Regions from separate parts of the Cronobacter sakazakii genome, predicted to be linked through region 3. Evidence: predicted binding sites of a transcription regulator. Region 3 holds the regulator's gene; each other region holds the start of a gene.
What was found. Region 3 encodes CRP, which controls carbon source genes, mostly activating them, when cyclic AMP is high. Its sites were predicted from a motif close to ATGTGANNNNNNTCACAT; they were not measured.
Positions count from the first base shown of each region.

Region 1: the regulator CRP is predicted to act here: its motif matches at 1,207-1,224, upstream of CSK29544_RS19685 (GntP family permease).
Region 2: the regulator CRP is predicted to act here: its motif matches at 1,075-1,092, upstream of CSK29544_RS07815 (2-hydroxycarboxylate transporter family protein).
Region 4: the regulator CRP is predicted to act here: its motif matches at 808-825, upstream of CSK29544_RS07545 (glycine dehydrogenase).

Region 1 covers NZ_CP011047.1:4,141,944-4,144,144, forward strand. Annotated here, with positions in the region: gene CSK29544_RS19680 (ABC transporter substrate-binding protein) at 1-954, opposite strand, end outside; gene CSK29544_RS19685 (GntP family permease) at 1,353-2,201, shown strand, end outside.
Region 2 covers NZ_CP011047.1:1,658,871-1,661,071, reverse strand. Annotated here, with positions in the region: gene CSK29544_RS07815 (2-hydroxycarboxylate transporter family protein) at 1-1,016, opposite strand, end outside; gene CSK29544_RS07810 (ATP-binding protein) at 1,354-2,201, shown strand, end outside.
Region 3 covers NZ_CP011047.1:1,357,112-1,359,312, reverse strand. Annotated here, with positions in the region: gene CSK29544_RS06280 (phosphoribulokinase) at 1-178, shown strand, start outside; gene CSK29544_RS06275 (OsmC family protein) at 223-630, opposite strand; gene crp (cAMP-activated global transcriptional regulator CRP) at 941-1,573, shown strand; gene CSK29544_RS06265 (YccS/YhfK family putative transporter) at 1,636-2,201, shown strand, end outside.
Region 4 covers NZ_CP011047.1:1,609,843-1,612,043, forward strand. Annotated here, with positions in the region: gene pmbA (metalloprotease PmbA) at 1-177, shown strand, start outside; gene cybC (cytochrome b562) at 235-621, shown strand; gene CSK29544_RS07545 (glycine dehydrogenase) at 926-1,267, shown strand; gene CSK29544_RS07550 (SFCGS family glycine-rich protein) at 1,284-1,646, shown strand; gene CSK29544_RS07555 (DUF4312 family protein) at 1,650-1,952, shown strand; gene CSK29544_RS07560 (DUF4311 domain-containing protein) at 1,975-2,201, shown strand, end outside.

The DNA.
Region 1 (2,201 bases), 1.7 Mb from region 3:
CGCGATGGCGGCCTCCGGGTTTTTGGTGTTAGCGTTTATTGACCACTGCCAGCCGCCGAGCGTCGTCGCCTGACGCCCTTCCGGCCCGGCGGGAAGCTGTATCACGCCCACTTTGCCTTTGAGCGGGCTGTCATCGGCCTGAGATAGCTGCCAGACATAGGGCCAGTTGCGCATAAACAGCGCGTCGCCGTTCTGGAACACGGTGCGCGACTCTTCCTCTTTGTAGCCCAGCACGCCCTTCGGCGTAATCTTGCCCATCCAGCCGCGCGCCATATCCAGCGCCTGCGCCGCTTTCGGGTTATTAATGGTCACGTTCCCTTTTTCATCGACAAACGTGCCGCCGCCGTATGAGTCGATCCACTCCAGCGCGTTACAGGTCAGCCCTTCATAAGATTTGCCCTGGAAGATGTACCCCCAGAAGTTTTTATGCCCCGCCTTGCGCTCTTCGGCCTGAATTTTCGTGGCGATGCGCGTCATTTCGTCCCACGTTTTTGGCGGCTGCTCTTTATATTTCTCCAGTAAATCTTTGCGATAGAACAGCACGCCGGTGTCGATATACGACGGCACCGCTTTCAGGCGTCCGTTGACGGTGTTGTTCTTCCAGGGGCCGGGGAAAAAGTCTTTTTCCATGCCGCCCATCGCGTCGGTGAGATCGAGCGTCTGCTTGTCCAGCAGGCCTATCCAGATGGTGTCGGACTGAAACACATCCACCGCTTTTTCATCTTTAGCGGCGAAGAGTTGTTGCAGCAGCGCCAGCTTTTCATCGGAGGCCGCCGGGAACTCGATAAACTCCAGCTGATTGCCGGTCTGCTTCTCGAAGCGTTCTTTGATGTACTGGCAATACTGTTTGCCACCGGGCGACACGGGGCACTCCATGCGCAGGGTATCGGCAAACGCCAGTGAGCTTGCGCCCGCCAGCGCGACGGTCAGAAAAGTGAAGGTGAGCTTTTTCATGATGTCCTCTTATGCACTGAACAGGGTGCGGAGGCGTTGCGCCGCCGCCCACAGCGCGATGTACGGCAAATCATCACGATCCTAAGCTAGTTAACGTTATGGAATAGCGGCAACTTTGCAGCGACTTCACAACAAAAAAGCTGGATATCGCAAACAAATCTGGTGATTTTGTGAAAAAAACGCATCGGAAAATTTGACAGATCCGCGAGGCGATATATGCAACCGCAAGCGAGAAGCCCGCGTCGCGCGGGAGTTTGACGGTGATCTCAAAATGTTAATAAATATGACAGCCCCTGTTTACAAGCCGCCACATGTTATCGGTATCATGTTACCGGTATCAGTGAGAAAACCGCCGACCAGGCTACGGTTTCACTGTACCCATGTTGAGGATAATAACGATGACAGAAACCACTTTCGCTTATAGCGCCGGTACGCTGCTTGGCATTGCTGCCGGTGCCGTCGTACTGCTGCTGGTACTTATCATGCGCTTTAAAGTGCATGCTTTTCTTGCGCTTACCCTGGTCAGTATCGTGGTGGCGCTGTTGACCAAAGTGCCGTTTGATAAAGTCGTGCCTACGCTACTGACCGGTTTTGGCAGTACGCTTGCGGGCGTTGCGCTGCTGGTGGGCATCGGCGCGATGATTGGTCGTCTGCTGGAAGTGTCCGGCGGCGCGAAAGTGCTGGCCGATACGCTGATTAACAAATTCGGTGAACACCGCGCGCCCTTCGCGCTCGGCGTCGCCTCGCTGCTGTTTGGCTTCCCTATCTTCTTTGACGCGGGTCTTGTCGTCATGCTGCCGATTATCTTCAGCGTGGCGAAACGCTTTGGCGGCTCGACGCTGAAATACGCCTTCCCGGCGGCGGGCGCGTTTGCGGCCATGCATGCGCTGGTGCCGCCGCATCCGGGCCCGGTTGCAGCGAGCGAACTGCTGGGGGCGAATATCGGTTTGCTGGTGATTGTCGGGCTGATTATCGCGATCCCGACCTGGTATTTCGGCGGCTATCTGTATGGTCAGTACGCCGGTAAAAAATTCGATATTAAGCTGCCCTCTTCTTTCCTTGGCGAAGTGGACGCCGATCCGACGCACCGCCCGCCGTCATTCGGCATGGTGTTAACGATCCTGCTGCTGCCGCTGATGCTCATTTTCCTCGATACCGGCCTGAACACCGCCAAAGTGCTGGGCTGGATCAGCGCCGATAACAGCGTGGCGAACTTCCTGCGTATGCTCGGTAAAACCCCGGTCGCG
Region 2 (2,201 bases), 300 kb from region 3:
AATTTATAAACCACCTGCGAGCCTTCCAGCAGGCGAGGAGAAACGCCGTGCACCAGCTTGATAAAGACCGCGATAAACAGCATGCCAACCGGCGCGGGCAGGCCAATCAGCTTATGGCCGAGCATACCGAGCATATAGAGCAGCACCGCCAGCAGCGCGCCGGAGGCAATGGTGGTGACATCAGCCTTGCCGCTGAACGCGGTGTTCAGCGTCTGGGCCTGCGGTTTATCGCCGCGATCCGGCATCAGCTCGCCTTCGCCGGTCAGGTGCGGATAGCGTTTGCCGAGCTGGTTAAGGCAACCAGCGATAATAATCGCGGTGAGGCTGCCGAGCATCACGATAGGCAGCACGCGGCCCAGCGCCACGCCCTGGTCCATATGCAGCAGCGTCGCGTAGCCGATAGAAAGCGGGATCGCCCCTTCGCCCACGCCGCCCGCCATGATAGGCAGGATCAGGAAGAAGAAGATCTGGAACGGCTCCATACCCAGCGCGATGCCGACGCCCATCCCCACCAGCATGCCGACGATTTCGCCGCACAGCATCGGGAAGAAAATACGCAGAAAGCCCTGAATCAGCGTGGTGCGGTTCATGCTCATGATGCTGCCGACGATAATGCAGCAGATGTAAAGATAGAGAATGTTGGTGGACTTATAGAATTTGGTGGTGGATTCCACGACCTCATCCGGCAGCCAGCCGTAATAGACCAGCGCGGAAGGGATGAAAGTGGCGCAAATCGCCGCCGCGCCCATTTTGCCGACCACCGGCAGGCGCTTGCCGAACTCGCCGCAGGCGAAACCGAAGAAGGCAAGTGTCGCGACCATCACCACAATATCGCTCGGCAGTTTGCCGCCGAGGCAGTCAATGGCGATAAGCGCGCCGGAGAGCAGAAACAGCGGCAATGGAATAATCCCGATTTTCCAGGTATCCATGATATGCCACCACTTTTCTTTCAGAGATATTTGCTTCGTAGCAGACGATGTGTGGGGTACAACGTAAGAATCATCGGTTGTGCTCATTTTATTAAGCTCCGTAGTTATATTTCCCGACAAGCGTAAAAGAGGTTACCCTTACAATTTGTGAGGAAGGCCGAATCGGCAGCGGTAATTTAATGGCACCTATGGTGTTTATGGTTTTAATTAACGCGATGTGATCAGCGCTCAATTTACGGGCGTGGTTTTTATGGCGTTTATTCAGTAAGCACCGTTTTTGGCGTAAAAACGTAACGCGGGTAAACAGTTACCGCCGCGCGCCACGCCCTGTGCCGGGGATCACAAGTTTCAGGCACTGTTCCGGTAAGCGCCTGAAAAAATGGTACAGTTCTCTATTGTTTGTATTCCGGCGCGCCAGTGAACGATGAAATTTTCCTTTCGCATAAAGTTATTTATTCATCTCATCATATTCTTCTCCGTATTGTTTACGGCGCTCGGCGTTTATTATTATCTCGATATCAGCCGCCAGCTTTATCAGGAGATGAGCAGTCGCGCGAGAATACAGGCGGAAGAGATTTCGCTCATTCCGTCATTACGTGAAGCGGTCAGACAACGTAATATTTCGGCGATTAACACCTTTATGACAGGCATGGCGCGCCACAGCGACGCCAGTTTTATGGTTATTGGCGATGAGAAAGGTCTGCACCTGTTTCATTCCGTTTTTCATGACCGCATCGGCACTCCGCTTATCGGTGGCGATAATCAGGATGTGTTAGAAGGAAAAACCATTACCAGCATTCGCCGGGGCGGGCTTGGGGTCTCTCTGCGCAGCAAAGCGCCGATTTTTGACGATCAGGGCCGCGTCATCGGCATTGTCTCGGTCGGCTATCTGACCAGCTATCTCGACACCATTACGCTCGGCAAAGTGGTCAATATCCTGATTGGCGCGGTGTTATTGCTGCTGGCGCTGTTTATCTTTTCGTGGTTTTTCACCCGCAGTATTAAAAAACAGATGTTTTTTCTGGAGCCGCGGGAAATCGGGCTTCTCGTGCGCCAGCAAAAGGCGCTGATGGAGTCCATCTACGAAGGCGTTATCGCCATCGACGAGCATTCGCGCATCGCGGTGATCAACCGCGCCGCCAAACGGCTGCTGGGGCTGAACATGTCGTCGCGTTCGCTGCGCGGCCAGCCGCTGGAGGCGGTGATTAACCCGGTCTCTTTTTTCTCCCCGCAGGTGATGCTGGAGAACGACACGCATGATGAGATTTGCGT
Region 3 (2,201 bases):
CATTCACTTCCGCAATCTGGATAACATCGATTATCCGTGGCTTTTGGCGATGCTGCAGGGCTCGTTTATCTCACATATCAATACGCTGGTGGTGCCGGGCGGGAAGATGGGGCTCGCGATGGAACTTATTATGCTGCCGCTGGTGCAGCGGCTGATGGAAGGAAAACAGATAGCGTGACGGCGATGCCCGGTGGCGCTGCGCCTGCCGGGCCGTCCGTCATCTCATGACGCTTCAATCACTTCATACGAATGGGTGATGTTGACCCCTTTACCGAGCATCAGCGCCACTGAGCAATACTTCTCTGCCGACAGATCCACCGCGCGCGACACTGCCGCGTCTTTCAGGGCTTTGCCTGTCACCACAAAATGCAGATTGATATGCGTAAACAGACGCGGCGCTTCTTCGCGACGCTCTGACGTCAGCTTCACTTCGCAGTCGGTCACGTCGTGACGGCCTTTTTGCAGAATAGAGACAACATCAATCGCGCTGCAGCCACCTGCGGCCATCAAAACCATTTCCATCGGGCTCGGCGCTTTGTCGCCAGAGTTGCCGTCCATCAGGATCTGATGCCCGGAGGCGGACTCGCCCAGGAAGGTTAACCCTTCCACCCATTTCACTCGTGCATGCATGTTAATCACTCCAGGCTATTCATTTTTCTGACAGATTACGCGCGCGCGACGTCAGAGGCAATGGAAGGGCGACCTGCGTCAAGCTGAAACGAGACAACAGGAGACACCTGAGAAAAGCTATGCTAAAACAGTCTGGATGCAGCGGCGATACATTGATGTTACGCATGTATGCAGAGGAGAAGATAATTTATCGGCTGCGACGTCCACGGACAGCCAACTTCCCAGGACTCGGGAAGATGATGAATGCAAAGCCAGACAGGGGTTACGCGCCCTGTCTTTGGAGCCAGTTTAAAACAGAGGATAACCGCGCATGGTGCTTGGCAAACCGCAAACAGACCCGACTCTTGAATGGTTCTTGTCACATTGCCACATTCATAAGTATCCATCTAAGAGCACGCTGATTCACCAGGGTGAAAAAGCGGAGACGCTGTATTACATCGTTAAAGGCTCAGTGGCAGTGCTGATCAAAGATGAAGAGGGCAAGGAGATGATCCTCTCGTACCTGAATCAGGGTGACTTCATCGGCGAACTGGGTTTGTTCGAGGAAGGTCAGGAGCGCAGCGCCTGGGTTCGCGCTAAAACTGCCTGTGAAGTGGCTGAAATCTCCTACAAAAAATTCCGTCAGCTGATCCAGGTTAACCCGGATATTCTGATGCGTCTTTCCTCGCAGATGGCTCGCCGCCTGCAAGTTACCTCTGAGAAAGTGGGCAACCTCGCCTTCCTCGACGTGACTGGCCGCATCGCGCAGACCCTTCTGAACCTGGCGAAACAGCCGGACGCGATGACCCATCCTGACGGGATGCAGATCAAAATCACGCGTCAGGAAATCGGCCAGATCGTCGGCTGCTCCCGCGAAACCGTTGGCCGCATTCTGAAAATGCTCGAAGATCAAAACCTGATCTCCGCCCACGGGAAAACCATCGTGGTTTACGGAACCCGCTAAAAAATCAAAAAACGGCGTGTCGCTTCGGTAACACGCCGTTTTTGTATCTATACTTCTCCCCTATGTGGCGTCGTCTTATCTATCACCCTGAAATTAATTACGCTTTACGGCAAACGCTCATCTTAAGCCTGCCGGTGGCGGTCGGGTTGATGCTGGGCCATCTTCAACAAGGGTTACTGTTTTCACTCGTTCCCGCCTGCTGCAACATTGCCGGTCTCGATACCCCGCACAAACGCTTTTTTAAACGCTTGATCATCGGCGCATCGCTGTTTGCGCTGAGCAGCCTGGCGGTGCAGCTGTTGCTGCTGCAGTCTGTGCCGCTGCCGCTCATTCTGCTGATGCTGGCGCTGCTGCTTGGCGTGACGGCGGAAATCAGCCCGCTGCATGCGCGTCTGTTGCCCGCCTCGCTCATCGCGGCGATCTTTACGTTAAGCCTCGCCGGCAATATGCCCATCTGGCAGCCTATGCTGCTCTATGTGCTCGGCACGCTCTGGTATGGCGCGTTTAACGGTTTCTGGTTCTGGCTGTGGCGCGAGCAGCCGCTGCGTGAATCGTTAAGCATGATTTATAAAAGCCTCGCCGACTACTGCGAAGCCAAATACAGCCTGCTGACGCGCCACACCGAGCC
Region 4 (2,201 bases), 250 kb from region 3:
GCGGGCTTCTGGGTGGAAAACGGCGAAATCCAGTATCCGGTGAGCGAAATCACCATCGCCGGCAACCTGAAAGAGATGTGGCGCAATATGGTTACCATTGGTGACGATATCGAAACACGTAGCAATATTCAGTGTGGTTCAGTACTGCTGCCGGAGATGAAAATCGCCGGTGAGTAAGGCAAGGGCGCCCGTTGTGGCGCTTTTTTTTCGTCATAACAATAAAAAGGTGAGTCAATGCGTAAGCAAGCATTAGCGATGTTAGCGGTCTCCTCTCTGTTGTTCACCAGCGCCGCGGCGTGGGCGGATCTGGAAGACAACATGGACACCCTCAATGAAAACCTGAAAGTCGTGCAGAAGACCAGCGATGCGGCAGAAATGAAAACCGCGCTGACGAAAATGCGCGAGGCGGCGCTGGACGCCAAAAAAGAAACCCCGCCGAAGCTCGAAGATAAGGCAGCTGACAGCCCGGAAATGAAAGATTTCCGCCACGGTCTCGATACGCTGGTAAGCCAGATTGACGGCGCGCTGAAGCTCGTTGATGAAGGCAAAATCAAAGAGGCCCAGGCGAGCGCCGAAGAGTTCAAAACCACCCGCAACACCTACCACAAGAAGTATCGCTAAGCCCTTTTTTGTGCGGCGGTTCGCCGCCGCACGTTCCCTCTGCGCCCGGTCATAAGCCACGCTTATTCTCCGCCGCCTTTTGCGCGCGGCGTCGCAAGCCCGTTATTTTCTTTTTCCCACGCCCGACATGACCGCCAGTGACATTCATCACAGTTATTTGGTTGTTTATATCCATTCACGGCTTTTATGTGGAACAGATCACTGCCGCCACTCTCCTTTCCACTTTGAAGTGGAAAACAACTCGCTACAAACCTTTAACACCCGCCGTTAGTGTTACCTCAGCGCAACTAATCGGGTATGCAGAGTGAATAACGGAGCGGTAATGAACAACGCCGGATGTCAACACGCGGATGAGACCGCGACGCTTGCCGGGCGGATGCTGGATGAAGTTTACGCGCTCCTTGAGCGCCACCAGATAACGCCTAACGCCGTACAGCGGCAGATGCTCAGCTCACACGTGCGGGCGATGGCGCACCGCTCGGTGACCGGCGAGCCGCTGCCCGAGGTGGAAGAGAGCCTGTTTGAGGAGATCTCTGAAGGCTCGATGGCGCTGGCGCGTGAAATTGTGGCGCAGTTCGGCAATCTGCCCGATGAAGAGGCCTGGCTGTTGTCGGTGCACTTCGAGGTGGCGAAAGAGAATCTTTAACCTTCAGGAGCGAACCATGGAACAGATTACAGTAGTGATTGGCGATCGTCTGGGCAAAGGCCAGAAAGTGGCGGCGGGCGCGGAGAAAGCGGGCGCGCGGGCGGTCGTGGTGCCGGGTGTCGCGGCGGATATGAAGCTTGGCGACGTGATGAAAACCGAAGGCGCGACGTTCGGTATCTCGTTTTGCGGCAGCGGCGGCGCGGGCGCTATCACCGCGCAGACCAAACATGGCTATAAGGCCAAATATGGGATGCGCTCGGTGGAAGAGGGTGTCACCGCCATCAACGAGGGCTGCAACGTGCTGGGTTTCGGCTTTATGGATAAAGAAGAGCTGGGCGAGCGGCTGGTGGAAGCCTGGAAAAAGAAATACGGCGCATAACGTATGAAAGAACAGTTCACCACCACGGTGAGAGTGAAAGGCAAAGGCGACACGCGTGCTCGCGCGTTCGCTGATGCCCTGAATCAGGTACAGGCGGCGGTGATAAAAGCCTCGCCGCACATCTTACTGCGTATAGAGCCACAGGATGTGCAGGTTGTTCATGCGCGGGAAACGGTGCGTAAAGAAGCGTTTCTGTTTTTCTTTTTGCGCCGGGAACGACGGGCTTTCAGCGTGGAGCTGGACGTGACCGTCAACGTGACCGCCATCAATCTCGAAAAGGTGGATTTCGTCACGCAACACAGCTGATCGTTACTAAAAGGGCAGACCAATGTTCCTGATAATTTTAATAAAATCGCTCATCATCGGCGGCCTGGTCGGCGTCGGCGTGGGCGCCGGGGCCGCACGCATGTTCCATGCGCCCACCACGCAAGGGATGGGTGCCTTTCGTACGTTAGGAGAGCTGAACTCCTGTGAAGGCGATCCGGCTTCGCATTTCTCCTTTGGGTTAGGGTTTTTCTTCAACGCCTGGGCGTCCTCCGTCGCGGCGGGCGCGTT